3 regions of the Lysinibacillus sp. YS11 genome follow, and region 1 is predicted to be linked to each of the others. Evidence: predicted binding sites of a transcription regulator. Region 1 holds the regulator's gene; each other region holds the start of a gene.
The links. The regulator CtsR, encoded in region 1, represses protease genes until heat stress. The targets are predictions, from matches to a motif close to ATGGTCAATAAAGGTCAAACA.

Region 1 (10,264 bases):
AGTCTTTGTCCATGACCATTATGTCTTCTATTGAGCTATTAATCCAAGCACAGCAAGCAGCAATGATTGCAGCGGTTAGTGCAGCTGCCATTGCGTCTAGTTCAAGTTCTTCGTGATAGAATAAAGAAGAACATGATTATTTGGAGGTGCATTTGAAGGATGAAGGATACAAAACTTTGGATTAATGGTCAGTGGCATGATGCAGAGGAAAGCTATGAGCTAGCTTCTCCATATAGCGGTGAGGTTATTGCTCATGTAGCTAAAGCATCTATTCAAGATGTAGAGAAAGCTATCGAAGGTGCGCAGCAGGCATTCCAATCGTTTAAAAAGACAACAGCCTACGAACGTGCCGAAATATTATATAAAGTCGTTGATATAATGCGACAAAGAAAAGAAGAACTTGCAGAGATTTTAGCCTTAGAGGCTGGAAAACCTATTGTTGCAGGTTTAGCTGAAATTGACCGTACAATCGCAACCTATCAATTTGCAGCTGAAGGAGCTAAACAGGCAAAAGGTGAGACGGTTCCAATGGATGCAGCCCCTGGAGCAGGAGATCGAATAGGCTGGACAAAAAGAGAACCTTTAGGTGTAATATCAGCCATTACGCCATTTAATTTTCCGTTCAATTTAGTGGCACACAAGTTAGGCCCAGCGTTTGCAGTGGGCAATACAGTTGTATTAAAGCCAGCAACACAAACGCCACTAAGTGCTATCGTTATGGCAGAAATTTTCCGAGATGCAGGATTACCCGATGGGGCATTACAAATTGTGACAGGAAGTGGGGGTGAGCTTAGTGATACGCTTGTCACACATCCATATGTCAAAAAAGTAACCTTTACAGGTAGTGGTAAGGTTGGTTTGAAGATTAAAGAAAAAGTAGGCTTACGTAAAGTAACTTTAGAGCTGGGTTCTAATGCTGCAGTAATTGTCGAACCATCTACGCCAATAAATAAAATTATCAGTCGTTGTGTAAGCGGTGCTTTTAACTTTGCTGGACAAGTATGCATTTCGTTACAACGTATATATGTGCATTCCTCTATTATTGATGAATTTACTAAAGCATTTGTTGCAGAAACAGAAAAGCTTATAGTAGGAGATCCATTAGAGAAGACAACAGATGTTAGTGCCATGATAAATCCAAATGAAGTGGAACGTATTAGGGAATGGATTGAGGAGGCACAAGAACAGGGGGCTATGATTGCAACTGGAGGCGTATTTACTGAACGTACTTTAACGCCAACAGTTATGACGAATGTGTCAGCTGATATGAAAATTGTTTGTCAGGAAACATTCGCACCAATCGTCTCAATTGTTTCATATGAAACATTAGACGACGCAATTCGACTTGTAAATGAGTCGGACCTTGGCCTAAATGCAGGTATTTACACGAATATATTGTCAGATGCTTTATATGCAGCAGATGAATTACAGGCTGGTGCTGTCATTATTAATGATATTCCGACATTCCGAGTAGATAACATGCCATATGGTGGAGTAAAGATGAGTGGTTATGGACGTGAAGGAATTAAGTGGGCTATAGAAGAAATGACTGATATGAAATTTATTTCGATGAAAAAATCGTTCTAAATTTGCATCAGCTCTTTTTCTGCGATACGATGACGAAAGAACAACATGAGAAGGGAAGTTGCAAGAATTATGCCAAACAACGCTGTACCCATGAGCCAATCACGTACGGTTCAATCGCGTCTCGTATTACCCCCAGACACAAATAATCACAATTCTATTTTCGGTGGAAGAGTGTTAGCTTATATTGATGAAATTGCTGCTATTACAGCAATGAAACATGCGAAAGGCCTTGTAGTGACAGCTTCTATTGACTCGGTTGATTTTTTATCCGCTGCACATGTAGGAGATATTCTTGAAATCGAGAGTATTGTTTCGTCTACAGGACGTTCTTCAATGGAGGTTTATGTTCGCGTTGTTTCTCGCAATATTGAGACTGGCGAGGAAAAATTAACGACAGAATCATTTGTCACAATGGTTGCAGTAAATGAGGAAGGGAAACCCGTACCAGTTCCCTCAATCTATCCTGAAACAGATGAAGAGAAGCGTTTATTTGAAACTGGGCCAGCAAGACGAGAGCACCGTAAACAAAAACGTGCATTGCCGCATTAAGGAAAAAGGGAACTCCAAATGAGTTCCCTTTTTTATTTTACATATTTAGTTCATTGACAACATTAATGAGCGAGTCGGAAGAAGAAGAGACTAGTGTAGCACCTTGCGATAATTCAGTGATTAAATTAGATATAGCTGAAATATCTCTAGATGTATTTACGTATTGCTGCTGAATGCCAGAAACTGCATCAGCAATATCATTAAATGACTTGGATAAACTTTCTTGTGTATTGACACTATGTTGAATTTTTTGATCAACATTAGTAACTGAATTAGCCATAGTCGTAATATTACTTTCTGTTTCCTTAATAAGGTGAGAAACATTTTGGACTGCATTTTTTGTTTCCTCCGCAAGTTTACGAACTTCCTCAGCCACTACTGCAAAGCCTTTCCCATGTTCTCCAGCTCGTGCAGCCTCAATAGAAGCATTTAATGCTAATAAATTGGTTTGATCAGCAATGCCTGTAACTAGCCCAACGATTTCAGAAATTTTTTGTGAAGAGGTACGTAGTTGGTTCATCGTTACCTCAAGACCATTGACACTTTGCAAAATAACTTGGATTAAATCATTTTGTTCTTTCAATTGCTGTTGGCCTCGTCTTGATTTTTCTTGTGTATCTGCTACGAAGTTCAATCCTTGCTTGGTTGCTACAGCAATATCATCTGTTTGTGAGGAAATCACTAATAATGATGCGGCTGTTTCTTCACTAATGGCATTAAGCTCTTCTGCAGTACTTTGGATCGTCGTTACAAGGGAATTTTTTGTTGCATCTGCTGCTGAGCGAATACGTTCTTCCTCTTTTTCATATGCCTCAATCACGAGTTGTTGCTCAAAATTAATGATTTTACAAAAAGCGTTTATAGCACGAATAGCATCTGTTTTAGAAATATCCACCTCGTTCACAAAGTTTGCAAAAGTAGTAGTGAGTGACTGGAATGAGGCAATATACCACTTTGACTGCAAGCCAATTCGAACGTGAGCCTCAGCAATGGCTTTTCGTTCAGCAATGTAGGCATCATTAATATGACTTTCAAAAATGTCACTTAAATGTTTATGTAACGTGATTTTCAAACGATCAATATGTGATGTTCTATTAATAATATCAAGTAAATCTTGGCTCAAACTAATGGCTGCATAAAATTTCTCCACCATTTCAGGAATTAAGTCTTTAGCTAAAGGCTGTAGCTGCTTAATGATAGCTAAATCCTCAAGTGTTAAATTTAAAAGTTGTAATTGTTTTTGAAGATTGGGGTGGTTCAATACATCTAACTGTACACCGCTCTTAAAATTTTCAGGTGTTAATGTAATTGCGTAGCTAGAACTACTATTTTTTGAAAACCAACTCATTATTATTTGCTCCATTCTTAATATCCATAATAAATTGTAAGTAAATAAGCACTTTTGAAATTTGTTAGGTTTGTATATTTAATAAATAAATGGGATTAAATCTATTTTACTATTATTTGCTGAATATTTGGTTAAAAAATTGGATATTTCTTTATTTTTTTACTTTATTGTTAGTCCAAATGGTGAAGCGATGTAAATTTGAATTTAAAATAGGAAACCTGTAAAATACGAACTGTTTAGCAATCTAAAAATCGTACGAAAATAAAAAATGGAAGGAGGGGTGGTATGGAGAAAAAACGTTTTAAATTTGTTATTCCTGTCATGGTGATTGTTGCCATTGGTTCTGTTTATATGCTACGAAACTATCATGCTGAGGTACCAGATGTTGAGCAATTATTAATTACCATATGTGCAGCTTTGGGATCAGGGGTATTAGCCTACTTTTTATTTCCACAGCAGGGTGATAATAAGATTGATGACAGAGGACCGTATTAATAGATTAAAAAAACTGCTCGTTTTCATTAAAACGAGCAGTCTTTTTATGGTTTAAACAGTTTAAACCAGCCTTTATGTTTAAAGACAGCCAACATAAAGATAACGATAATTATCATAATCCCAAGTACAATAAAATAGCTGTATTGCCCATGTAGTTCAGGCATGTTATCGAAATTCATCCCATACACACCAGCAATGAAGGTAAGTGGTATAAAGATAGTTGATACAATTGTTAAAGTCATCATAATGCCATTCATTCGGCTAGAACTCATAGCCATATAACTATCCCGCATGTCTGCTGTAAGCTCTCGATTAGATTCAACCATCTCTGTTAGCTTAAGTAGATGGTCGTAGATATCTCCAAAATAAGCTCTCTCCGATTTTTTTAGTGAGAAACGGTAAGAATTGAGAATGCGATATAAAAGATCACGCATTGGTAAAATAGTACGTCTTAAGTCAAGCAAGTCACTACGGAACTCGAAGACAATTTTCATGGCATTTACATTACTTTGGTATGTAAGTTCACCTTCTAAAGCATTTAGATGATCTTCAATTTTGTAAACGAGTGGAAAATAACTATCAACAATTTTATCGATAGTTTGATACGTTAGGTATACAGTACCTCGCTCCCAATTCTTCGGTTGGGTTTCCAGCATCTTTTGCACCTTCTCTATCTCAGGGACAGGATTTTTATGGAAGGTTATGATGAATTTATTGGAGGCAAAAATATTAACCTCCTCCGCAGCTAACGTCTCTTCGTTTACCCGATGAATGACAAAGAAATGAAAATCATCATAAAAATCGAGCTTAGGACGCTGCAACCTCATTAAGCAATCTTCAATAGCGAGAGGGTGAAAGTGGAAAAATGTATCCAACAATGATTCCTCCTCGGCTGTAGGACAATTAAAATCAACCCAATACCATTCAAATTCTTGCTGATGTATCTCTTCTAATGGAAAATCCTTTAACAATTGTTGTTGCTTTGTAATGCCAATGGTGCTTATCACGGTTTTCACCTCAAATTATTTACTACAAAATGTTAGCGCTCCTCTTTAAAGCATACCCAACCACCGAACAAAGTAGTGGCAAAAAATCTAGAAGGTTTAGTAAAACCTGCACTTTGTAAAAGTATTAAAATTTCTTCTTCACTCATAAAAGAAAGGGAACGAATGGATTTTTCCATCTCTGCTACATCGGATAAAGAAAGTCTAGTATGCTGTAGCCAATAAGAACGCCATAAATCAAATTGTAGTTCTGTTTCTAAAGAGCCTAGCTGACCATATTTTGAAACAAGGACAAATGGTGCTCCAGGTTTCAAATGTCTTGCTATTTCTGTTATTGTTTCGAGCTTTTCTTTATAATCATGAATAAAATGCAAGACGAGAACACAACTTGCCGCATCATACTGAGTAGAGGGCAGCGAAGCATCAAGTATTGTAGCCTGATGGAATGACATATCATTAGGAAGAGTGAGTAAACGCTCTTTAGCTATAGTAAGCATGGATTCTGATGGATCAATGCCAGTGAATGACCAGTGAGGTCTTCCTTCTGCAAGCTGTATAATTTCATTGCCACTTCCTGCTCCCACGACTAGCATGTTAGCATTTTCTGATAGCCTAGAATGATAAAAAGTTTGTATTAAACGTAGCATGGCATCATAACTAGGCAATGTACGGCGAATACCCTTTTCATATTCATTTGCTAATGTGTTGTTAAATTCCAACGCTCCTCACAGCCTTTCAAAAAAATTTTAAAAAATCTTTCTTAATGTGAAACTATTGCGGGTATAGTTCCGTAAATAGTAGTACATAAAACATAGAATAAAGTTCAAAGAAAGGGTTGATATATATGGAGACTAAATGGTCTAAAGTAATCATACACGCAAGTGCATTTTTTGCGCCATGGTTAGTGCCCATTATTTTCTTTTTAATTAGTTCGGATGAGGAAGTAAAGGCAATTTCTATTCAAGCACTGCTATTCCAAATTGTCATGGGTGTTTTAATTGCTATCTCTGTTGGTTTAAGCTTTGTCCTTATTGGCTTACCATTTTTAATCATTTTCGGCATTATGGTATTTGTGGTACCGATCATCGGTATCGTAAAAGCATTGTCTGATGAACCTTGGCGTTATCCAATTGTTGGTCGCTGGGTATAATTTTCATAGACGCAAGTATATGCTAGTTGCATATGCTTGCGTTTTTTCTATGACGAATAAGGGTACATTAGGTGTATAAGGAAATTATTAAACCGTAAACAAATGATCGAAAAAGGGCTCTTTTCGGCTCTTAAAAAGCCTTTTTCTAGACTTTCCACTTTTCTATGGGCGAAATCATTGCAATTTTTTTCAAGCGTTTTGTATAATATACTCAAAGAAAGTCAAAGATAGTCAAAGTCAGTGAAGCAAGCGAGGTGTATTCCTAAAATGCGTAATATATCAGACATCATAGAGGGTTACTTAAAGCAAGTGCTTGAATTAGGTGGGGAAGGGCATATTGAAATTAAACGTAGTGAAATCGCTGATAAATTTCAATGTGTACCATCACAAATAAATTATGTTATTAATACAAGATTTACTGCCGAGCGGGGTTACCTTGTTGAGAGCAAACGTGGTGGTGGTGGATACATTCGAATTTTACGTGTCCGCGCGAATTCACAGATTGATCTAATCGACGATGTTCTCAGGCAAATTGAAGGTGGGGCATCACAAACAATGGCAGAAGATTTGGTTTATCGACTCATTGATGAGCAGGTAATTTCCAAGCGAGAAGCGAAATTAATGTTAGCAGCAATTGATCGCTCCACGATCGACTTGCATCTCCCATTAAGAGATGTCATTCGATCAAAAATATTGCGAGCAATGCTGACAACAATAAAATATGAACAACAAAAATAGTGAGGTGATGGAAATGATATGCGAACATTGTAAACAACGTAATGCGACAGTTACAGTAACACAAGTTCAAAGTGGGCAAAAAGTAGAGCATCATTATTGTGACGTCTGCGCCTCACAATTCCATCCATTTCATGCAGAGTTTAAACAAGAGCCAGTATCTATTCAACAGTTATTGTCTAACTGGTTTGGCTCTCCTACATGGCAAAAGGTGGGGGAAAAACAACAGGTACAACCACAACAGCAAACATGCCCACAATGTGGATTTTCGTATAAGCAATTTTTAAAAGAAGGAAAATTCGGGTGCCCAAGCTGTTATGACACATTTGGAGATCATTTGCCAAAGCTTTTTAATCGTATTCAGGCAGGTCCCCAACACATTGGAAAAATGCCTGGTGCTCGCAGTAATGTGTATGTTATTAAAAAGCAAATAGAAGATATCCGCAAGCGTATGAAATCCGCCGTAGATGAAGAACAGTTTGAAGAAGCGGCGAAGCTACGTGATGAAGTTAAAGAGCTAGAGAAGCATCTACAATTTGAAGGTGGTGATGTGACATGATGATTGAATCATTTTTAGAGCGTGCGACACCAACTTGGATGCATATCAAAGATGATTACTCAGATATCGTCATTAGTACACGGATCCGCCTTGCACGAAATTTAGATGGCTATCGTTTTCCATTAGCGTTTTCAGAAAATGAGGCACTGCAAGTGGAACAGGCCGTTACACATGCTGTCAGCGATAGCCCAACTCTTCAAAATGATTATGCTTATTTTGCTATAAAGGATTTAACCCCTTTACAGCGTCAAATTCTTGTAGAAAAGCATTTGATTAGCCCGCAACTGGCTAAAAAAGAGCAAGTGGGCTCTATACTACTCTCTGAAGACGAATCCGTTAGCATTATGGTGAATGAAGAGGATCATTTACGCATTCAATGTATGACAGCAAGTTTTCAACTTCAAAGTGCTTATGAACAAGCAAATAAGATTGATCGTATCCTAGAGAAAGTATTACCGTATGCTTTTCGAGATACTTTTGGTTATTTAACAAGCTGTCCAACGAATATTGGTACGGGTCTACGAGCATCCGTCATGATGCATTTACCCGCTCTTACATTAACTGGGCAAATGAATCAAATTATAAATGCCATGACACGCTTAGGAATGACTGTAAGAGGTATATATGGTGAAGGAAGCGAAAATTTAGGGAATGTTTATCAAGTGTCTAACCAAATTACACTTGGGAAGACAGAGGAAGATATTTTAGCAGATATACAAAGTGTCGCTGAAAAGATTATTCAAAAAGAGCGGCATGCAAGAGGTAAATTAATGGAAAAGGCAGAGCTTGCGCTAGAAGATCGCGTATATCGAGCTTTAGGTACCCTTACACATGCAAGAATTTTAACAAGTGAGGAAGCTGCTACTTGCCTATCTAATGTTCGTTTAGGAGTAGATTTACAATTGATTGATGGTATACAAACAACGACCTTAAATGAATGTGTTGTTAGTATGCAACCAGGTTTTTTACAGCACTATGCAGGTGAGGCATTACCACCTGCTGAGCGGGATCGTGTACGAGCGGAGATGCTTCGTGAGACATTATCTCAAGAACATGCGAATAAGCCTATAAATGGGGAAAAAGGAGAGGATTTATATGATGTTTAATCGTTTTACACAACGCGCGCAAAAAGTATTACAGCTTGCTCAGGAAGAGGCTATTCGTTGGAAGCACGAATCTATCGGTACAGAGCATATTCTATTAGGGCTTATACGTGAAGGCGGCGGTATTGCTGCGAAAGCGTTAGAAGCCATTGATATTAGTCCTCAAATGATTGAAGCTGGCATTGAAGAATTAGTTGGTAAAGGCAAAGAAGATGTCGGTCCAATCGTTCATTATACACCAAGAGCTAAAAAAGTAATTGAATTATCTGTTGATGAGTCACGTAAACTAGGTCACTCCTATATCGGTACAGAGCATCTATTATTGGCGCTTATACGTGAGGGTGAGGGCGTGGCAGCTCGCGTTTTAAACAATGCGGGAGTCGGTTTAAATAAAGCTCGCCAGCAAGTATTATTGCTATTAGGTAATAATGATAATGCACAATCTGGTCAACAAGCAGCCCAAGCTGCCAATACACCAACATTAGATAGCCTAGCACGTGATTTAACACAAATTGCACGTGAAGGTACTTTAGACCCTGTTATTGGCCGAAGCAAGGAAATTACACGAGTTATTGAAGTTTTATCGCGTCGTACGAAAAATAACCCTGTATTGATTGGTGAGCCAGGTGTTGGTAAAACAGCGATTGCTGAAGGATTGGCACAGCAAATTATTAATAACGAGGTGCCAGAAATCCTTCGTGACAAACGTGTAATGACACTAGATATGGGGACAGTTGTTGCAGGTACAAAATATCGTGGAGAATTTGAAGATCGTTTGAAAAAAGTGATGGATGAAATTCGCCAAGCAGGCAACATCATTTTATTTATTGACGAATTGCATACATTAATTGGTGCGGGCGGTGCTGAAGGTGCGATTGATGCATCAAATATCTTAAAACCTTCTTTAGCACGTGGGGAGCTTCAATGTATTGGTGCCACAACACTTGATGAGTACCGCAAGTACATTGAAAAGGATGCGGCCTTAGAGCGTCGTTTCCAACCAATCCAAGTGGATGAGCCGACAGTGGAAGAGGCTATTCTAATTATTCAGGGCTTACGCGATCGTTATGAAGCACATCACCGTGTGAAAATTACAGATGAAGCCATTGAAGCAGCGGCAAAAATGAGTGATAGATATATTTCTGATCGATTCTTACCAGATAAAGCGATTGACTTAATCGATGAAGCAGGTTCTAAAGTACGCTTACGCTCATTCGCAGTACCACCAAACTTAAAGGCGCTTGAGGATAAGCTTGAAAATGTTCGTTCTGAAAAAAATGCAGCCGTATCAGGTCAAGAATTTGAAAAGGCAGCAGCGCTAAGAGATACAGAGCAAAAGCTGAAGGATGAAATTGAAGCTACTCGAAAAAATTGGAAAGAAGAGCAAGGTAAAGCCGAATCTAAAGTGACTGTGGATGATGTAGCAGCAGTTGTATCAATGTGGACAGGAATCCCAGTAGCTAAAATTGCTTCTGAAGAATCTTCGAAGTTATTACAGCTTGAAGAAGAGTTACACAAACGTGTAGTAGGGCAAGGAGAAGCAGTAGAAGCGATTTCTCGTGCAATACGTCGTGCAAGAGCAGGCTTAAAAGATCCAAAACGACCAATTGGCTCATTTATCTTCTTAGGACCTACAGGCGTTGGTAAAACAGAGCTTGCAAGAGCACTTGCTGAGGTAATGTTTGGCGATGAGGATGCGATGATTCGTGTTGACATGTCCGAGTACATGGAGAA
Region 2 (10,264 bases), 700 kb from region 1:
AACGATAATGATTAGGATAATTAACCAAGTGGGTATGTCATCCTCTTCTTTTGTTTGCGCTGGCAAATCACCGTTCCAATTATACTCTTGGGCAACAGCGTGAAAAACTTCAGAATAGGTTGCTTGAAATGCTTGGTCTAGATTACCAGCACTTGCTGAGGGATAAAATGCATTATCTAAAATGCGTCCTAATTTACCATCTGGTAATGCTCCTTCTAGTCCCTGACCCACGGCAATTACAACGTCGTTATTTCCTTCCCCTTGACCTAAGGTAGCTAAAATTAGGACACCGTTATTTTTATCCTTGTCACCAATGCCCCATGACCGAATCAATTTTGTCGCATACATTTTCGGCTCTTGTCCATGAAGACTATCAACTGTGACTACCATGATTTCAGCACCCGTGCCTTGATCCAACTGCTCGGAATATTGATTTATCTCTTCTTTGACATTCGCAGAAATTACATTGGCAAAGTCATGTATATACGTATTTTTCATCGGTGATGGCATTGTTGCTTCTGCTAGATTCGAGAAAAAAGAAGCACCGAACAAACGATGATTATCTGTACAATGCAGCGTTTCATTAATGTGTACCCGATTGACTAAAATCGATAGATGGTGCTTTGTCAGCTCCTGCTGTGGCTTTAAAGTATTCTTTTTGTTCAAAGCCAAACATCCCTGCCATTAAATTCCCCGGGAAACGTTTAACATGTTTATTGAATTGCTGTACCTCATTATTGTAATCCTCACGTGCTACTGCCAGACGATTTTCCGTACCTGCTAGCTCATCCATTAACTGGCGGAAGTTTGCATCTGCCTTTAAGTTTGGGTAATTTTCTACAACTACTAGTAAACGACTAAGAGCGCCAGTTAAAGCATCATTGGCAACAGCTTGCTCCTCTGGTGAGCTTGCACTTCCCATTTGTGCACGTGCTTCCGTAATATTCGCTATCACCTCTTGCTCATGATTCGCATAGCCTTTCACAGATTCCACTAGATTGGGAATCAAATCATAGCGACGTTGGAGCTGATTTTCAACTTGTGCCCATTTAGAATCAACATTTTCCTCGGCTGTCACCAGACTATTGTATTTAGGTATAAATAATAAGGCGATTACAACAAGAATGATGACAATTATTCCAATTGGTCCAAGTAACTTTTTCAATTTTAAGCCTCCTTGACTTGCTTTTCCTTCTATCTTTAGTCTACATTTTTACCTTTACATTTATACCGTATGAAATTGAATTGACACGACATACTAAATACTGCAACAAAAAATTATTGAGGAGGCGTTTTTTTTGTCACAATCGTTTTACAATGAATCATCAAACCAAACAAATTTAAATCAACAACATAGCCTAAATCATGGTGGACATGAAATGATGGACATGCATGAAACAATTGGCGAAATTATTGCAGGTATGAACCAAGCGATTATTTTGCGTCCCCATGTAAAAGATCCTGAATTACTCAACATTTTGGATCGCCAATATAATTTCACTCTTGGTATGTACAATACGATCGTAGAGTCCTTTAAAACAGGACACGATCCATCTGTTCCAACAGGACGCTACCAAATGGAAACAGGAAATGATTTCAAATATGGCCTAAATCCTGGTCAACCAAAAAAGCCGATGCAAAACGCTAATGAAATTAATGATGAAGCTATTTCTGGATTTTTACTTGGAGCTCAAAAAGGAGCAGCAAAATGTATGACAACTGCTGCGTTGGAGACAACAAACCCTGTAGTTCGTCGCGTTGTTGCGGATAGTATTCCTAACTGTATTGAAATGGGATACGAATTATCCATTTATCAAAATAAACACGGCTATTATCAGGTGCCTCAGTATTCCCAACAGGATATGCAAACGATGCTGAATGCATTCGACACAACATCTAACCCCCTTCATTAAATAAGAAAAGCACAAAAAAGCGAACGAGCATGTCGTTCGCTTTTTCAGCTTTATAATACTTTTCCTAAAAACGCTTTCGTACGGTCGCTTTGGGGATTGCCGAATAGTTCCTCTGGAGACCCTTCTTCTACAATATAGCCCCCATCCATGAAGACTACTCGATCACCTACTTCACGAGCAAAGCCCATTTCATGTGTCACAACTACCATTGTCATCCCTTCAGCTGCTAGATTTTTCATAACATCTAGCACCTCTTTTACCATTTCAGGGTCAAGTGCTGAAGTTGGCTCGTCAAATAAAATAGCTTTTGGCTTCATTGCTAAGGCACGAGCAATCGCCACACGTTGTTGCTGACCACCTGATAGCTGCTCAGGATAATTATAGGCCTTGCTGTCGAGCCCGACCTTTTTTAATAGCTCATGTCCTAAAGCTTCTGCGTCTGTACGATTCATTTTACGAATTTGCATAGGTGCCATCGTGACATTATCGATAACCGTCATATGCGGGAATAAGTTAAATTGTTGAAACACCATACCCACTTCAGCGCGAATTTCATTGATATTCGTTTTAGGATCATTAATTTTTACATTTTCAATATAAATAGCACCATCCGTTACTTCTTCTAACATATTGATGCAACGGAGAAATGTACTTTTTCCTGAACCAGACGGCCCAATAACACAGACAACTTGTTTTTCTTGAATTTCATAATCGATTCCTTTTAATACTTCAAGCTTGCCAAAGTATTTGTGTAGGTTTTCAATTTTTATCATCTAGCTTCCCGCCCTTCTACCTTAGCTTTACGAGGGACATAGCTATTGCTAAATCGTTTCTCGATAAATGCTACAATCTTCGTTACACCATATGTCAACACTAAATATAATAATGCTGCAACGATATACGGTTCCCAGAAGCGGAAGCTTGCACCAGCTACGACCTTACTAGCGTATAAAATATCTGGTGCTGCAATTACAGTTACGAGTGAAGAATCTTTTAATAATGCAATAAATTCATTGCCCAATGGCGGAATCATACGTCTAAATGCTTGAGGTAAAATGACCTTACGCATCGCTTGGTTATGCGTTAATCCAAGAGAGCGAGCAGCCTCCATTTGCCCTTTTGCAATACTTTGAATCCCTGCACGGAAAATTTCCGCATTATAAGCAGCACAGTTTAAAATAAGCGCTGTAATCCCTGATACCATATAACCTAAAGAATGACCAAAAATTGTTGGAATAACTGCTAAGTGAATTAACAAGATTTGTACAAGCATCGGTGTTCCACGGAATAAATCGATATATAGTTTAGATGGCCAATAAATCCATTTTTTACTCGATAATTTTCCAAGGCCTAAAAATAGTCCTAATAGAATACCGCCAAAATAACCACTAAGTGTCAAAATAAGTGTTACGCCAATACCTCGTATAAACATATCTCGGTAGTTCCAGACAATGTCCCAGCGTAAGTCAAAGATGTCCATCCGAAAACCCCATTCCCCTTTAAATTACAATTAATAAATGAGCTGTTAGCAAAGTTACTATGTTAGTAGCATCATTTCATTCATTTTTATTGAAAATCAATGCCTGTAATTTCTTTTAATTTACCGTTTTCTTTAATCTTTTTAAGACCTTCGTTTAATTTATCTAGCAATTCTTTATTCCCTTTTTGAACCATGAAGCCATAGTATTCTTTTTCGAATGCATCATCTTCAATTACTTTTAGTTTTTGATCTGGGTGAGCTTTGATATATTCATAAACTACTGCATTATCTCCGATAGCTGCATCAACATTACCATTTAGCATCTCTTGGATAGCGATTGGCTGACTTTCAAAAGCCATAATATTTGTACTTGCTTCCCCTTGTAGCTTTTTCGCTGCCATATGACCAGTTGCATTGATTTGTACAGATACTTTTTTATCTTTTAATTCATCAAGAGATTTAATCTTTGAATCTTCTTTCACAACAATTAATAACTGAGACTCATAATACGGTTCTGTAAAATCAAATGATTCTTTACGCTCTTCCGTAATTGTGATTCCAGAAGCACCGATATCTGTTTCACCGTTCTTAATTGTTTGGAACACTGGCTCCCATCCAATATTATTCCACTCAACCTCAAAGTCCATCTCATCTGCGATAGCTTGTAGAATATCGACATCAATCCCTACAATTTTCCCTGAATCGTCAACAGATTCAAATGGTGCAAAAGTTGCCTCAGTACCTACTTTGTAAACTTTTTTGCCATCTCCACCATCTTCTGAAGATGAGCTACCTGAAGATGCATCATCTTTTGTACCACAACCTGCAAGTGCTAATGTTAAAGCTGCAATAATCATCAGTAACATCCAACCTGTTTTTTTCATTGTATTTCCCCCTAGTTCGATAATTTTCCGAATTACGTATTATTTTTCGCAATTCGGAAATGTTAGACTATTAGGTCAATTATATTAACATTATAGTATTTAGACAACAACTTTTCGCATAAAATTAAATATTTTTTCATATAAATTTATAATAAATTCATATAATTTGAAAAAACATGTATAAATAACAAGAAAATTAACCTAAAACTAATATATATACAATAAGAACCATGCCAAATTTCGATAAATTTAGGCAAAAAAAAGAATCCCCTCAGATAGGATTCTTTTTTTTCGACTATTACTAGTCTCACGTACAGTATGTTCACTAAAAAATAATTTGGAGTTGTTGCTTTTTTGAAGGTTTGAAAGGAATAAATAGGGGAATAATGCCAACTAGGACAGTATTCCCTTTATTCTTCCTCTCGATCTCCAGTAAGCAGGCTGCTAAACTACTTATTAGGAGATGAGCTATAACAGTATATCAATTGATCAGTAAAATGGCGCCCTCGGAGGGAATCGAACCCCCAGTGCAAGAACCGGAATCTTACGTGTTATCCATTACACCACGAGGGCAAAAGACACAAAAAAAAAGTACTCACTCTAGGCTTACGAAAAGCATGATGTAGATAACCCTCATTTTTGAAGCATACCTGCAAAATAGTGTCCTGTACTTTAAACCTTATAACCTTAATCATTATACAAGCCTATCCTATATAATTCAACCATAGAATGCAAAAACAATTTATTTTTTTAATTTCACTTTAGCAGGGTTAATATTTGACCTTCCCTGACTATAATGTGTATGATAAGGATACAGCTGAAATACAAAGGAAAATTTTCAGCAAAGGTATTCGAATTTAGCTTTTTAAGGAGGATTTAACATGAATTTAATTCCTACAGTTATTGAACAAACTAGTCGTGGTGAGCGTGCATATGACATTTATTCACGTCTACTTAAAGACCGTATTATCCTTTTAGGAAGTGCTATTGATGACAATGTTGCTAACTCCATTGTCGCTCAGCTTCTTTTCCTACAAGCAGAAGATCCAGATAAAGATATCTCTCTTTATATTAACTCACCTGGCGGATCCATTACGGCTGGTATGGCTATCTATGACACAATGCAAATCATTAAACCACAGGTACAAACAATTTGTATTGGTATGGCTGCATCAATGGGTGCTTTCCTACTTGCAGCTGGAGAACCCGGTAAACGTTTTGCCTTACCAAATGCTGAAGTCATGATTCACCAACCACTAGGTGGTGCACAAGGTCAAGCGACAGAAATTGAAATTGCTGCTAAACGTATTCTATTCTTACGTGAGAAATTAAATGGCATTTTATCTGAACGCACTGGTCAACCACTTGAAGTCATTGCAAGAGACACAGATCGTGATAACTTCATGACTGCTGAACGTGCAAAAGAATACGGTTTAATCGATCATATTATGCACCGTAGCGATAATAAATAAAAAATAGAAGGCATCACAGAATTGCTCTGTGATGCCTTTTGTATTTAATGAATGTTAATCTTCATTTTCAATAATTGTTGCCAATGCTGTAACCGCTTGCTCAGCATCGTTACCTTCACTGCTTAAAGTCACTTCGGTACCTTTAGCAACTGCTAAGCTCATAACACCCATAATGGATTTGGCATTTACTTTTTTCTCATCTTTTTCTAGAAAGATATCAGCACTAAAACGATTTGCTTCTTGCACAAATAGTGCTGCTTGTCTAGCTTGTAGTCCTAATTTTAATTTAACCTGGACTCTTCTCTCAATCATTCTCAAAACTCCCCTTCACTACCGTTCGTCTATTAGTTTTATCTTACCTTACTTACTGGCAAAAGAACAATAAGCGATTAGCATGACATTCATACCTGAAAAGTATGATAACTTAACCACCTATTTTTTCACCACGCCTTAATGCATCCGCAATCTCATCAATTTTTCTCAATCGATGGTTAACACCTGATTTACTAACCGTTCCACTAGATACCATTTCACCAAGCTCTTTTAATGTCACATCTTGGTATTCAACACGGAGACGTGCTATTTCACGAAGCTTCTCCGGTAGTTGATCAAGACCAATTGAATTTTCAATAAATCGAATATTCTCAACCTGCCGTAATGCTGCTCCAATGGTTTTATTTAAATTGGCAGTTTCACAGTTCACAATACGGTTGACACTATTACGCATATCTCGCAAAATCCGAACATCTTCAAATTTCATCATAGCCTGATGCGCTCCAACAATATTAAGGAAATCTGAAATTTTTTCTGCTTCTTTTAAGTAAGTTACAAAGCCTTTTTTACGTTCAATTGTTTTGGCATTGAGTTCAAATTCATTCATTAAATCCATTAATGCCTCACCATGTTCTTTATATAAAGAATAAACCTCTAAATGATAAGCCGATGTTTCTGGATTATTGACGGAACCTCCTGCTAAAAAGGCTCCTCTTAAATAAGCTCTTTTTTGGCCGCTCTTTTGAATGAGCTTTCTTGAGATAGTATGGTTAAATTGAAAGTCGTCTGAGATGATTTCTAAATCAATTAATAGCTCACGCGCTCCTTCTCTTACACGGCATATATACACATTATTTTTTTTCAATCGCATTTTCTTACGAACAAGTAATTCAACATTGTACGGATACAATTTTTTCATAATCGTATATAGTCTTCTGGCAATTGCAGCGTTTTCGGTTTGCACGTCTAAGCTTAGTTGTTTATTTGCAAAGGATAATGAACCATTCATACGAATTAGGGCAGAAACTTCTGCTTTCATACAATGATTGTCCGCTTCTATTTGTGTCAATTCTTTTTTTGTTTCAGAAGCAAAAGACATATCACGCCCCCCTTTCAATCATGATTTCTATGTATATGTTCATCTTACCATATACAATAAAGCCATTATGTTTCTATTATTGGTCCTCTTACTTTTTGATGGTAAATATCAGCATAATCTACCAGCCACTCTGCAACATTTGTAGCATTATGTCGAACCGTTCCATCAGGTCGAATTGTAGCAATGTCTCGTTTGATAACTTCTAAACCCATACTTTCAAGCTTTGCTACGTCAAATGTTACTGGTTCCGCTCTTTCTTCTTTATACAGTTCTTTTACAGGGTTAGGGAGTTCTTCATCATTTACTAAGATGGAATCGATAAAATCATGGCCAACATGCTTATGTATGGCTGTTACATGATCGCCTGCTGTATAAGAAATGGTTTCACCCTTTTGTGTCATTAAATTACAAACATATATTTTTCTTCCTTTAGCCTTAACAACTGCTTCACCTATTTCCTTAACAAGCAAATTTGGAATAATACTTGTATATAAGCTTCCTGGTCCTATTAAAATATAATCTGCACGAAGTATTGCACGAATAGCTTCTGGCAACGGTTGCACATTTTCAGGTACTAAAAAAACGCGATTAATGCGTTTCGTCGCTGTCGGGATTTTTGATTCTCCCTCGATAATTGAACCGTCCTCAAGCACAGCATGTAGGGTGATTTTTTTATTAGCTGCTGGAATAACTCGACCATGAACTTTTAAAACCTTTCCCATCTCACTGATAGCATGATTGAAATCACCAGTAATATCAGTAAGGGCTGTAAGCATTAAATTCCCTAAGGAGTGACCTCGTAAGTCTTCAGATGCCGAAAAACGGTATTGAAACATTTGCTCTACAAGGGGCTCAATATCTGATAATGCTGCAATCACATTGCGTACATCACCAGGCGGTGGGATATCGTAATCATCACGTAAACGACCTGAAGATCCACCATCATCTGCTACTGTTACAATAGCAGTAATATCAAATGGGTGATGCTTCAGACCGCGAAGTAACGTGGAGAGCCCTGTGCCACCACCAATTACCACAAGCTTTGTTTGCTTTTTCCCCATTCACTCATTCCTTTCTACGATTAATATCACGATGCGTAATAACCGTATTTTCCTTGCCCGCAAAATATGCACCAAAAAATTCTGCTAATGTCACTGAGCGATGCTGACCCCCAGTACAACCAAAAGCAATAACAAGCTGTGATTTACCTTCTTGTCGATAGAGAGGAATCATAAAGTCTAATAAATCCGTCAGTTTTTGTATAAGGATTTGCGTATCTTCCAACGCTAACACATAAGAAGATACCTCTGTTTGAAGACCCGTTTTTGGACGTAGCTCCTCCACATAGTATGGGTTTTTAAGAAAACGAACATCAAACACTAAGTCCGCATCAATCGGCATACCATGTTTAAAGCCAAAGGACATAATGTTAACGGTAAAAATAGTATCTGCCTCACTTGCAAATTCTTTTACGATTTTTTCACGTAATTGCTTTGGTTTCATGTTAGATGTGTTATAAACAAAATTGGCACGACCCTTTACTTCAGATAAAAGTACTCGTTCCTGTTTAATTCCATCTAGAGGTAAACCATTCACTGCTAATGGATGTGCACGTCTCGTTTCTTTATACCGTCTGACTAATGTGGCATCATCTGCATCTAAAAATAAAATACGAGCAACAATATCGCCTTCTTTTAGTATATGGTCTAATGCGCCAATTAGAGCATCAAAAAAGTCGCCTCCGCGCATATCCATTACTGCTGCAATCCGGGTACTGTTTTTACCAGAATCTCTTAATAAGGTTAAAAAAGTTGTAAGCAACGCAGGTGGTAAATTATCAATACAGTAATACCCTAAATCCTCAAAGCTTTGAATAGCTACTGTTTTCCCAGCCCCAGACATTCCTGTAATAATAACCAATTCATGTGTACTTTGTTGGCCTTCAACCACCACTGTCATGCAACTCCTTTATTGTTCTTTTGAAATTTGTATTTTCTGATGAAGTAATTCAAAATTCGTTGTATAGTCAAACGTGCCATACTGAATGCCTGATTGCGAAACAGCAAATTGTAAATTAGTTCGATCTCCTTCAGCCATTGGCAAATGTGCTAAATCCTCTACTGGGTGCCATGCAAGTTTGCCTTCTCTTGTTTCTTCGAATGGTACTCCATCTACATCCTTTGCAACAAATGTATAGAGCATCCATTCATCCACTACGTCATTGTTTTCTTTAATGATCATCGTATAAACACCCTTTAAATGAACATGTAAAGGTATGACGTTTGTCTCTTCTTGAAACTCTCGAATAGCAGCCTCGAAGATTGACTCGCCACTCTCCATTTTCCCTCCTGGAGCTACATACCAGCCTCGTCTTGGTTTCTGAAGTAATAATACTTTACCGTCTTTTACGGCAATTAAATTTGCAATTCTTTGCATAGGCACACCTCTAATCACTTTTGCATTCTACTCTTCATTATAACAAGACCTTGTAAGTTTTGTCCTCATTTACAACTCTTGTACGCAGACAATTAACAATTTAGTTCTATTCAAAGATAACCATTTCATCTTGGGCGAAATTTACGTTTATCGTGATATTATTATTTGATTTTTTACACATAAAAAAGTAGGTTGCTCCCACCTATTGGAGGCGGAAACAACCTACTAAACAAAATAAAAGGGGGATTGCTAATTACATTTTTAATCATACACCTTTTATATGTCATTCAAGTTACAGCAATATTAAAACCACATTAAAATTGTATTTTTTTCCTTAAAATAGCCCTATTAGGCATTAATTTTCTCTAATAGCTCTTCTACATAATGTTGAACAGCTTGCGCGGCAATACTTCCATCACCAGTTGCTGTTACAATTTGACGAAGTGATTTTTCACGAACATCTCCAGCTGCAAAGATACCTGGGATTTTTGTTTCCATCGTTTCATTTGTCAAAATATAGCCAGCCTCATTTAAAATACCTAATGACTCAAATGGTTTCGTTAAAGGAAGCATACCTATATAGACGAAAACACCATCTGTAGCAAATTCAGATTCTGTACCATCGACAGTTGATTGTAGTGTTACACTGCCAACTTTACCATTCGCTTCATTGATTTCTTTTACAGTTGCATTCCAAATGAAATCAA
Region 3 (10,264 bases), 890 kb from region 1:
TTTTGCCACATGTGCAATACCCACAGCTTTATTTAAGCCGCGACGCACAATTTCAATAATATGAAGTGGCGCGCCCCATCGACGATGTTCAATGACTTCAGCATGCACTGCCTGTAAATGATCACGTATAATAACCGAATTGGCTTCATTTGCCTGAATCAGCAAACTTGTAGGATTTTCCAAGAGGTGTGTGTATAAATCGCCAAGTGTAATTTTTGGGTTACCCATATTAAAGATATTTAAGATACGATCGTCCTCTGTGTGAACATAAACTTCATCTTTTACCTCAGCGATAATATTTTCGTATTCATAACTGTTAATAGAATCAACGACATCATGTACGACACTTAAATCAATTGGTGTGTGCATATGTTGCCAAGAGACATTTTTAGGATGATGCACATATGCGCCATTAAAATTAACAATGGGTGTAGTGAGCCCAAGTTCTTGATAATAAATAGTACTTGCTCGGTAAGGACGTCCTGTCGCAATCATCACTTGATGCCCTTGTTCCTTAGCCTGCAATAATGTTTTTTTCGTTTTTGCAGAAATTTGCTGTTGATCTGTTAATAAAGTTCCATCTAAGTCTAATACGATTAAATGCGGTTTCATAGCTCGTTGCCCCTTTCCTATAGTTTGAATAGTATCTCTTTGTCTTACATTCGTCAAAATTTTGTCACAGTGAAAAAAGTTTGCTAACATAAAGATGAGAGAATAGTTGGGAGTGACAATAATGTTTGTAGAAAAAGAAGTGTGGGGAAATATTCCTTTATTACATATACATACAGACAATATGAATGAAGAAACCCCGGTAGTCATTTTTTTGCATGGCTTTATGAGTGCAAAAGAACATAACTTACACTATGCATACCAATTGGTGCATAAAGGGGTGCGTGTCCTATTGCCAGATGCAAAATTTCATGGTGAGCGTAGCGAAGGCCTAACGGAAATGCAAATGAATTTAAATTTTTGGGACATTGTTTTAAATTCTATTCATGAAGTACAACAATTATATGATGAATTAAAGAATAAAAATTTATTAGCTAGTCATAAAATTGGCATAGGAGGCACTTCAATGGGTGGCATCGTGACATCAGGCTGTCTGAAACTTTATGATTGGATACAAACAGCTGCAATATGCATGGGTGCACCTGGTTTTATAAAATTGGGTGAATACCAATTGCAACAATTTGCTAAAAGCGGAGTTAACTGGCCGATGTCAGAGGAAGACGTTGAAAAAATTAATGAAGCCCTTGCTAAATATGATGTCAGTTTAACACCAGAAAAATTCGCGGGCCGCCCTGTATTCTTTTGGCATGGAGAATTAGATAAAACAGTTCCTTTTCATGAAACGTATAAATTTTATGAAACATTACGGGAATACTATGAAGCAAACCCTGAATATTTAAAGTTCATGGTTAACAAACGGGCTGGACATGCTGTACCACGTGACGGTATGCTAGCAGCTACAGCATGGCTTGCACAGCATTTGGCATAATAGGGTGCATCTGCTATGATAAGGTTAACACTATGATGGAAGGAGAAATACGAATGGATCAGGATATGAAAGATAGCATGTTAGGTGCTTTAGAAAACGTAATTGATCCTGAGCTTGGCATTGATATTGTCAACTTAGGTTTAGTATATGATGTGGATTTAGATGATGAAGGTGTTGCAACTGTTACGATGACACTAACATCTATGGGCTGCCCACTTGGTCCAGTCATTGTGGATCAAGTGAATACGGCGTTAGGTGAACTTCCAGAAGTGAAAAGTACAAATGTTAATATTGTATGGAATCCACCTTGGTCGAAAGATAAAATGTCACGCTATGCCAAAATGGCATTGGGCGTACGTTAAAATGGCTTATTTAAAACCCTGCTTATTGAAAAATAAGCAGGGTTTTTGCTTGTAACGAAACTAATCGATACGGCATATTTGTAATGGACAATTTTCACAGGCAATTTCATTTTTTAAAAATTGTAAATCATGAATGGTAATAAATCCTTTATCAAAAGTGATAATCTCATGTTTTTTTAAATCATTCAGCATACGATTAATCATTTCCCGACTTGTCGCACACAGATTTGCAATTTCTGTATTTGTTAGCTGAAAATCAATAAAAATCGAGTCATTTTCTACAGGTTTACCATACGTATTGGACAGCCGAATGAGCGTTGAAAATAGAGCACCTTTTTTTCCGTTTAACACTAAATCGCGCAAACGACTCTGATGCTTTAAGTTTTCTGTTTGTAGCCACTTCATGTATTCCACCATAACTGTCGGCTGCTCTTCTAGTAAATGCTCCAAAGATTTACGACTCAAAACATACAACGTAGAGGGTTCTAAAACTTTGGCAGTCATCGAATTATAGACGAGATTACAAAATAACGAACCTTCTCCTATTATGCTGTCAGGGCCACAAATACGAATGGTTAATTCCTTACCCGTCTCGGATTCTTGGCTAATCGAAATAACACCTGATTGGATGTAATAAATTTCTTTTGCCCGTTCACCCTCTAGAAAAATTTTATTTCCTTTATTCACTTTGATAAAAACACCGTGGTTTTGAAAAAGATCTTTAATTTTTTCAAACATATTATCCATTAAAACCATATCTCCAACACATCGCTTTCTTTTTGTAATAAATGGCGATTATTACAAAAGGATAGTGGATTTCGATACTAAAACATAGAAACATACCATTATTATAACGTAAACTTCCATAATTAGTGAAAAAATTTTAGGGCGATTTCTTTGCTAAGCATTGTCGAGTGATGTAAAATAAAGTTAGTCAAAAAAGGTCAAACTTTTTTCTAGTGAATAAGAATGGGTATATAAATAATGAGAAATATGAATAAAAGGAGTGCTAGCTATGCAATTTCAACAAACAGACAATAAAAAACCATTAGAACAATTTGGACGCAATTTAATTGAAGAAGTAAAAAATGGCAAGATGGATCCTGTTATCGGGCGTGATGAAGAAATTCGAAATGTAATTCGTATTCTAACACGTAAAACAAAAAATAATCCTGTATTAATCGGTGAACCGGGAGTTGGTAAAACCGCAATTGTGGAAGGTTTAGCACAGCGTATTGTTAAAGGTGATGTACCAGAAGGCTTGAAAGAATGTGTATTATATGAATTAGATATGAGTGCGTTAATCGCTGGTGCAAGTTATCGTGGACAATTTGAAGAACGCTTAAAAGGTGTGCTAAAAGAAGTAAAAGAATCAGAAGGACAAATCATTCTATTTATTGATGAAATTCATACGATCGTAGGTGCAGGAAAAACAGATGGCGCTATGGATGCAGGAAATATGCTAAAACCTATGCTAGCACGTGGTGAATTACACTGTATTGGTGCTACTACCTTAGACGAATATCGTATGTACATTGAAAAGGATCCTGCCTTAGAACGTCGATTCCAGCAAGTACTAGTACGTGAGCCATCTATAGAGGATACGGTATCCATTTTACGTGGTTTAAAGGAACGCTTTGAATTACATCACGCAGTACGTATTCATGACAGAGCAATTGTTGCGGCAGCAGAACTATCCAATCGCTATATTACAGAACGATTTTTACCTGATAAGGCCATTGATTTAATTGATGAGGCTTGTGCAATGATTCGTACAGAAATTGATTCAATGCCACAGGAATTAGACGCAGTCACACGTCGTATTATGCAGCTTGAAATTGAGGAACAGGCATTGCGTAAGGAAAAGGACGAGGCAAGTAAAAAACGTCTGGAGCAATTACGCGAAGAATTAACTAAGTTAAAAGAATCATCTAAGGGCATGCGACAACAATGGGAAGCAGAAAAAGAAAAACTACACGATATTCAGAAAAAACGTGAAACATTGGATAAATATCGTCGTGATCTAGATGAGGCAGAAAGTAAATATGATCTAAATAAAGCTGCTGAATTACGTCATGGTAAAATTCCAACACTTGAAAAAGACATTCAGGTACTTGAAAAGGAATTAGAGAACGGTGCAGAATCTCGTATTTTACGTGAAGAGGTAACAGCAGATGAAATCGCTGCAATTGTTTCACGTTGGACAGGAATCCCTGTAACAAAATTAGTAGAGGGTGAGCGTGAAAAACTATTACGTTTAAAGGATACATTACATGAACGTGTGGTTGGACAAGATACAGCAGTTCAATTAGTGACAGAAGCGGTATGGCGTGCACGTGCAGGTATCAAAGATCCACACCGACCTATTGGTAGCTTTTTATTTTTAGGTCCAACTGGTGTAGGTAAAACAGAACTTGCCAAGGCACTTGCTGCACAGTTATTTGATTCAGAAGATCACTTTATTCGGATTGATATGAGTGAATACATGGAGAAACATAGTGTGTCTCGACTTGTTGGGGCTCCTCCAGGCTATGTGGGCTATGAGGAAGGTGGACAACTAACGGAAGCAGTTCGCCGAAATCCTTATTCTGTGGTGCTACTAGACGAGATTGAAAAAGCTCATCCTGATGTGGCGAACATTTTATTGCAAATTTTAGATGATGGGCGCATTACAGATAGTCAGGGACGAATGGTGAATTTTACAAATACAGTAGTCATTTTAACTTCGAATATCGGATCAAGTTATTTAATGGAGGCAAAGGAAAATGATGCGGCTGTGGAGGACTTAGTCATGTCAGCCCTACGACAACATTTTAAACCTGAGCTATTAAACAGAATGGATGATATCATCTTCTTCCATGCATTATCTACTAAACATTTTACTGCGATTGCCTGGAAGTATGTGGAGCAATTGATTAAACGTGTCGCAGAGCAAGAAATTACTTTATCTGTCGAGCAAGAAGTCATTGATTGGGTAGTAGAGCAAGGTGCAGATGCCCAATTTGGAGCAAGACCACTAAAACGCTTTGTACAGCGACATATCGAAACAGCCGTTGCTAAAGAACTATTACGCGGAGAAGTTTTACCAGGGGAGACGTTGCATGTGAAAATGCATGAGGGTCAATGTGTTGTGGAAAAATAACAGAAAAAACCTGTTCGGCATGAAGCTGAACAGGTTTTTTCTAGCTGAATTAATGATGGTCTGCAGCTTCTGGTGTAGGGTCGTTTGGAATGATTGCTCCAATAATAAAGATAAGGATGGAGAATACAACAGAAACGATTGCCCCAGTTTTGAAATCAAATGGTACACCAAGTACAGAGCTGACTACGTAGTTTAACATAGAAACTAGTAGGAATGACCATATGAACGTTACGATATATTGCATTAATTTCACCTCAACCGAACTTTTTTCATCATAAGGTTTTACTCATATTCATTATCATATCATAACATAAATCAAAAAAAAATGAACCATTTATGTGAAACATGGCGATTTTGTCACAACAAATATGAGATTTAGTATTTTATGTTTAGTAATGTAAAGTATTTAGGAACAGCTCTGAAATAGGGGAATGCGCTCCTAAGCGGGTGAAAAGTGCTCCAAAAGGGAAGAACACCGCTCATACATGATGCAAGGTGCTTTGAAAAATAATGAACAAGCTCAACAAAGTACGATAGATAAAACTCTAAACAGAATAACCTCATTCCATAAAATTCTTCACTTCTATATTCAAAGAACACTACCCTTAGCCGCATAAATTTTAAATCATCTTGCGTCATTCCTTTTATATGCGTTATAATTATGACCAGTTACTAATAATTGATAGTAAGAAAGCTGAGGGGTTGCTATATGAACGCTGGTATTATAGGAATAGGCAAATATGTTCCTGAGAAGGTCGTTACAAATTTTGATTTGGAAAAAATCATGGATACTTCTGATGAATGGATTCGTACTCGAACAGGCATTGAAGAACGTCATTTTGCGGCAGATGATCAGGAAACTTCAGATTTGGCAGTAGCTGCTGCAAAAGAAGCTATTGCAAATGCGGGTATTACGCCTGAGGAAATTGGTTTAATTCTTGTAGCAACTGTCACACAGGATCAAACTTTTCCAAGTGTAGCTTGTATGATTCAGGAACAAATCGGAGCAGTAAATGCTGCAGCAATGGATCAAGCAGCAGCATGTGCAGGATTTATATATAGTTTAGTGACAGCAAAGCACTTTGTTGAAGCAAATGCTTATAAATATGTCTTAGTAGTAGGTGTTGAAAAGCTGTCTAAAGTCGTTGATTGGGAAGATCGCAATACAGCTGTATTATTTGGCGATGGTGCCAGTGCAGCTATCATTGGGCAAGTCTCTGAAGGTAGAGGTATTCTATCCTTTGAACTTGGTGCAGATGGTACAGGCGGAAAGAATCTTTATTTAACGAAGCAAGATACAATTGCGATGAATGGTCGTGAAGTGTTTAAATTTGCTGTTCGACAAATGGGTGAATCGGCTGTTAATGTATTAGAGAAAGCGGGATTAACAAAAGAAGACGTTGATTTCCTAGTGCCACATCAGGCAAATATACGTATTATGGAATCTGCACGTGAGCGTTTAGAGCTACCACCAGAAAAAATGTCAAAAACGATTCATAAATACGGAAATACTTCAGCAGCATCTATTGGTATTTCCTTGGTAGATGAGCTCGAAGCAGGTAAGATTAAAGAGGATGATTTATTAGTCCTTGTAGGTTTTGGTGGCGGCTTAACATGGGGTGCCGTAGCCATGAGATGGGGAAAATAAGTAGGAAAAATGCTTGAGGGGAGTAAGACAATGAGTAAAAGACGAGTAGTAATTACAGGAATTGGCGCAGTTACACCACTAGGAAATAGCATCGAAGAAACATGGGCAAACATTAAAGCTGGTAAATCTGGCATTGGTGAGCTGACACGTTTAAATAAAGATCTTTTTGCCGCAAAAATCGCCGCAGAAGTAAAGGACTTTGATATTGAAAAATACATTGATCGTAAAGAAGCACGTAAAATGGATCGCTTCACACAATACGCATTAGCGGCTTCTATTATGGCAATGGAAGATGCACAGCTAACAATTGATGAAGAGCTAGCTCCACGTGCAGGTGTATGGATTGGTTCTGGTATCGGTGGGATGGAAACATATGAACAACAATTTTTAACATTCCAAGAGCGTGGCGCAAGACGTGTTAGTCCTTTCTTTATCCCAATGATGATTCCTGATATGGCATCGGGCCAAGTCTCTATTCACTTTGGTGCAAAGGGGATAAATTCTTGTTCTGTAACGGCATGTGCTTCAGGCACAAACTCTATTGGTGATGCCTTTAAAGTAATTGAGCGTGGAGATGCTGATGTTATGATTTCTGGTGGTGCTGAATCACCAATCGTAACAATGGCGGTTGCAGGTTTTTGTGCCAATACAGCACTATCATTAAATCAAGATCCACAAGCAGCATGTCGCCCATTCGATAAAAACCGAGATGGCTTTATTATCGGAGAAGGAGCGGGTATTGTCATTTTAGAAGAATATGAACATGCAAAAGCTCGTGGTGCCAAAATCTATGCTGAAGTTTTAGGTTATGGTGCAACTGGGGATGCGCATCACATTACGGCTCCAGCTCCAGAGGGTGAAGGTGCAGCACGTGCGATGACGCAAGCATTAACAGATGGTGGCGTAGAGCCATCACAAGTTGATTATATTAATGCCCATGGTACAAGTACGCCATATAACGATTTATTCGAAACACAAGCTGTGAAAACTGCTTTTGGTGATCATGCGTATAACCTTGCAATGAGCTCAACAAAATCTATGACGGGTCACTTATTAGGAGCAGCAGGTGGTGTGGAAGCTATTTTCACAGCATTAGCCCTTAAAGAAGGGATTTTACCACCTACAATCAATTTAAAAGATCCTGATCCTGAATGTGATTTAGATTATGTTCCAAACGAAGCAAGAGAAGCAAATATTCAATATGCAATGAGTAATTCTCTTGGTTTTGGTGGTCATAATGCAAGTCTCCTATTCAAAAAATATGAAGCATAATAGATAAACATAAAAAAACGTCAGCCAAATTTAAATGGCTGACGTCTTTTTTTATAGTTTTGTGAATAAATGATAAGTAAGAAGAAATAGAAAGGATGCCATTACTATGTTTCGTCTCTTTTTATTTTTAGTAAGTTATGGCTTAATGATCCTCTCTGTAGGGAATCTCATATTGTATTTAAATTACCGCACACTAGGTTATTCATGGAAGGTTGTTTTCAAATTTATTTTTCAAACAACAGAATTTTATATGGCGGTAGGAGCCTGTATCATCATCTGCGCAGTTGTGCTTGATTTGGGCTTTGATCGATCCTCAGACAAGCCGTAAGTTTAGCGACGTGCGCGACCAAGACCCATAGCATCTTCCATACGTTTTAATGTAGCACTAGCAATCGCATTCGCCTTTTCAGCACCTTCATCTAGAATGACATCTAATTCTGATGATTCTACTAGATGATAGAATTTCTCTTGAATAGGTGTTAGGTGTTCAATTACTGCTGTTGCTACACCCTGCTTGAATCCACCATAACCAATTCCCTCATATTTTTTGACTAAATCTTCAACGGCTACCCCTGAAATAGCTGATTCGATTGTCAATAAATTTGAAACACCTGGTTTATTTTCCACATCAAATGCAACGATGCCGTCAGAGTCAGTTACAGCTGATTTAATTTTTTTCTCAATGTCTTTCGCAGTATCTAATAAGCGAATTGTCGCTTTCGTATTTGGATCTGATTTACTCATTTTCTTTGTTGGCTCTTGTAAGGATTTAATGCGTGCGCCAGCTTTAGGTAATTGAATTTCTGGAATTGTTAAAACATCGCCAAAGCGTTTGTTAAAGCGTTCTGCAAGGTCACGAGTTAGCTCAATATGCTGCTTCTGATCATCGCCGACAGGGACAATATTTGTGTTATAAAGTAGAATGTCTGCAGCCATTAGCGGTGGATATGTTAAAAGAGCAGCAGATACGCTTTCCTTACCATGTGATTTATCTTTGAATTGTGTCATACGTTCTAGCTCACCGATAGACGCAACACATTGTAACATCCATCCTGCCTGAGCATGCGCTGGCACCTCTGATTGAATAAATAATGTCGATTTTTTAGGGTCAATGCCAGTAGCAATGTAGGTAGCAGCAAGCTTACGAATACTTTCTCGTAATTCTTTAGGATCTTGTGCAACAGTGATGGCATGTTGATCAACGATACAATAAATAGCGTTTCCTTCATCTTGTAGTGCCGGGAACTGCTTGAATGCTCCTAAATAGTTCCCTAATGTTACGATACCTGTAGGCTGTACGCCAGAAAAAATAGTTGTCATTAAAAAATTCCTCCTCGAATTCAATTGCTGTAACTTATGTCACAGTGTTGTCTTCACCTTTCAACTTGGTAATGAAGACAAAAAAACATCATGCGTCCTCATTAGATTTTTTCTAATGAAGGGACGAATGATGTTTGAATCCGCGGTACCACCCAGCTTGCCTAAAAAGGCCACTCAGCTTCGTAACGTGAAGGGACGAGCTTTGCTAATAGCTTCAAGTAGCGTTCACAAAGCTAACTCGGAAGTCCATTCCACATGCATCCACGATCTGTTTACAGCAACCACAGACTCTCTATACGTGAATTAGCATATGTACTACTCTTCGTCAGCGTTTTTCTCAATTTAAATTGTTCAAATTGATTTGATTGCAAAGAATTATATTATAAAGATTCCTTTGTGTAAAGTCAGACTTTTGACGGTGTTTTTTTTCTAGAAAAAATTATATGCTTTTTTTATTATGTAATTTTGTTATAAATTTATAATTTTTTATTAAAAAATTGTTTAGATGTACACGTGGGATTGACAATTTTCTCGATTATTTTTCTTAAATGAGAACAACTGAGATATCTGTTTAGATGTTTAAAATGCTTTAAAAATGGGAATGGTAGTAGTAGCACATAAGTTTGAAGAAAATACATCATATTTGAAAGCTGTATGAATAGACAGAATATTTATGGATAGGTTCAGATTTTTTTTATTGGAACTATATTCAAATACAGCTGAGTACTGTATAATGGTACTGTGTATTTTACATTACATTAATTCTAATTTAACACATTGGTTCTGGTTTATAGATAATGATTTTTAAATGAAAGGATGTGTCAGAATGATCGTAACCCTATTTACATCACCAAGTTGTACCTCTTGTCGTAAAGCAAAAGCTTGGTTAGAGGAGCACGAAATTCCATATACAGAACGTAATATATTTTCTGAACCGCTTAGCATAAGTGAAATAAAAAAAATTTTACGAATGACAGAAGATGGAACTGATGAAATCATTTCCACTCGTTCTAAAATATTCC

Region 2: the regulator CtsR is predicted to act here: its motif matches at 5,052-5,072, upstream of clpP (ATP-dependent Clp endopeptidase proteolytic subunit ClpP).
Region 3: the regulator CtsR is predicted to act here: its motif matches at 2,791-2,811, upstream of LBYS11_RS03495 (ATP-dependent Clp protease ATP-binding subunit).

The regions. Positions count from the first base shown of each region.
Region 1 is NZ_CP026007.1:4,451,610-4,461,873, reverse strand. It holds gene LBYS11_RS22420 (DUF4003 family protein) at 1-116, shown strand, start outside; gene LBYS11_RS22415 (aldehyde dehydrogenase family protein) at 160-1,587, shown strand; gene LBYS11_RS22410 (acyl-CoA thioesterase) at 1,657-2,136, shown strand; gene LBYS11_RS24165 (methyl-accepting chemotaxis protein) at 2,174-2,818, opposite strand; partial or broken gene LBYS11_RS24160 (protoglobin domain-containing protein) at 2,939-3,484, opposite strand; gene LBYS11_RS22400 (hypothetical protein) at 3,770-3,979, shown strand; gene corA (magnesium/cobalt transporter CorA) at 4,024-4,986, opposite strand; gene LBYS11_RS22390 (class I SAM-dependent methyltransferase) at 5,019-5,702, opposite strand; gene LBYS11_RS22385 (DUF4870 domain-containing protein) at 5,828-6,133, shown strand; gene LBYS11_RS22380 (CtsR family transcriptional regulator) at 6,401-6,871, shown strand; gene LBYS11_RS22375 (UvrB/UvrC motif-containing protein) at 6,885-7,427, shown strand; gene LBYS11_RS22370 (protein-arginine kinase McsB) at 7,424-8,533, shown strand; gene LBYS11_RS22365 (ATP-dependent Clp protease ATP-binding subunit) at 8,523-10,264, shown strand, end outside.
Region 2 is NZ_CP026007.1:3,753,668-3,763,931, forward strand. It holds gene LBYS11_RS18835 (TPM domain-containing protein) at 1-666, opposite strand, end outside; gene LBYS11_RS18840 (LemA family protein) at 584-1,165, opposite strand; gene LBYS11_RS18845 (spore coat protein) at 1,299-1,913, shown strand; gene LBYS11_RS18850 (amino acid ABC transporter ATP-binding protein) at 1,964-2,686, opposite strand; gene LBYS11_RS18855 (amino acid ABC transporter permease) at 2,683-3,393, opposite strand; gene LBYS11_RS18860 (basic amino acid ABC transporter substrate-binding protein) at 3,480-4,277, opposite strand; tRNA gene LBYS11_RS18865 (tRNA-Arg) at 4,776-4,850, opposite strand; gene clpP (ATP-dependent Clp endopeptidase proteolytic subunit ClpP) at 5,159-5,749, shown strand; gene LBYS11_RS18875 (HPr family phosphocarrier protein) at 5,804-6,061, opposite strand; gene whiA (DNA-binding protein WhiA) at 6,174-7,121, opposite strand; gene yvcK (gluconeogenesis factor YvcK family protein) at 7,187-8,182, opposite strand; gene rapZ (RNase adapter RapZ) at 8,187-9,080, opposite strand; gene LBYS11_RS18895 (NUDIX hydrolase) at 9,090-9,557, opposite strand; gene trxB (thioredoxin-disulfide reductase) at 9,906-10,264, opposite strand, start outside.
Region 3 is NZ_CP026007.1:761,473-771,736, forward strand. It holds gene LBYS11_RS03475 (Cof-type HAD-IIB family hydrolase) at 1-612, opposite strand, end outside; gene LBYS11_RS03480 (prolyl oligopeptidase family serine peptidase) at 734-1,498, shown strand; gene LBYS11_RS03485 (metal-sulfur cluster assembly factor) at 1,552-1,860, shown strand; gene LBYS11_RS03490 (Crp/Fnr family transcriptional regulator) at 1,921-2,607, opposite strand; gene LBYS11_RS03495 (ATP-dependent Clp protease ATP-binding subunit) at 2,876-5,002, shown strand; gene LBYS11_RS03500 (YjzD family protein) at 5,052-5,246, opposite strand; gene LBYS11_RS03505 (beta-ketoacyl-ACP synthase III) at 5,712-6,650, shown strand; gene fabF (beta-ketoacyl-ACP synthase II) at 6,681-7,922, shown strand; gene LBYS11_RS03515 (YuzI family membrane protein) at 8,029-8,250, shown strand; gene trpS (tryptophan--tRNA ligase) at 8,253-9,242, opposite strand; T-box leader at 9,359-9,580, opposite strand; gene spxA (transcriptional regulator SpxA) at 10,072-10,264, shown strand, end outside.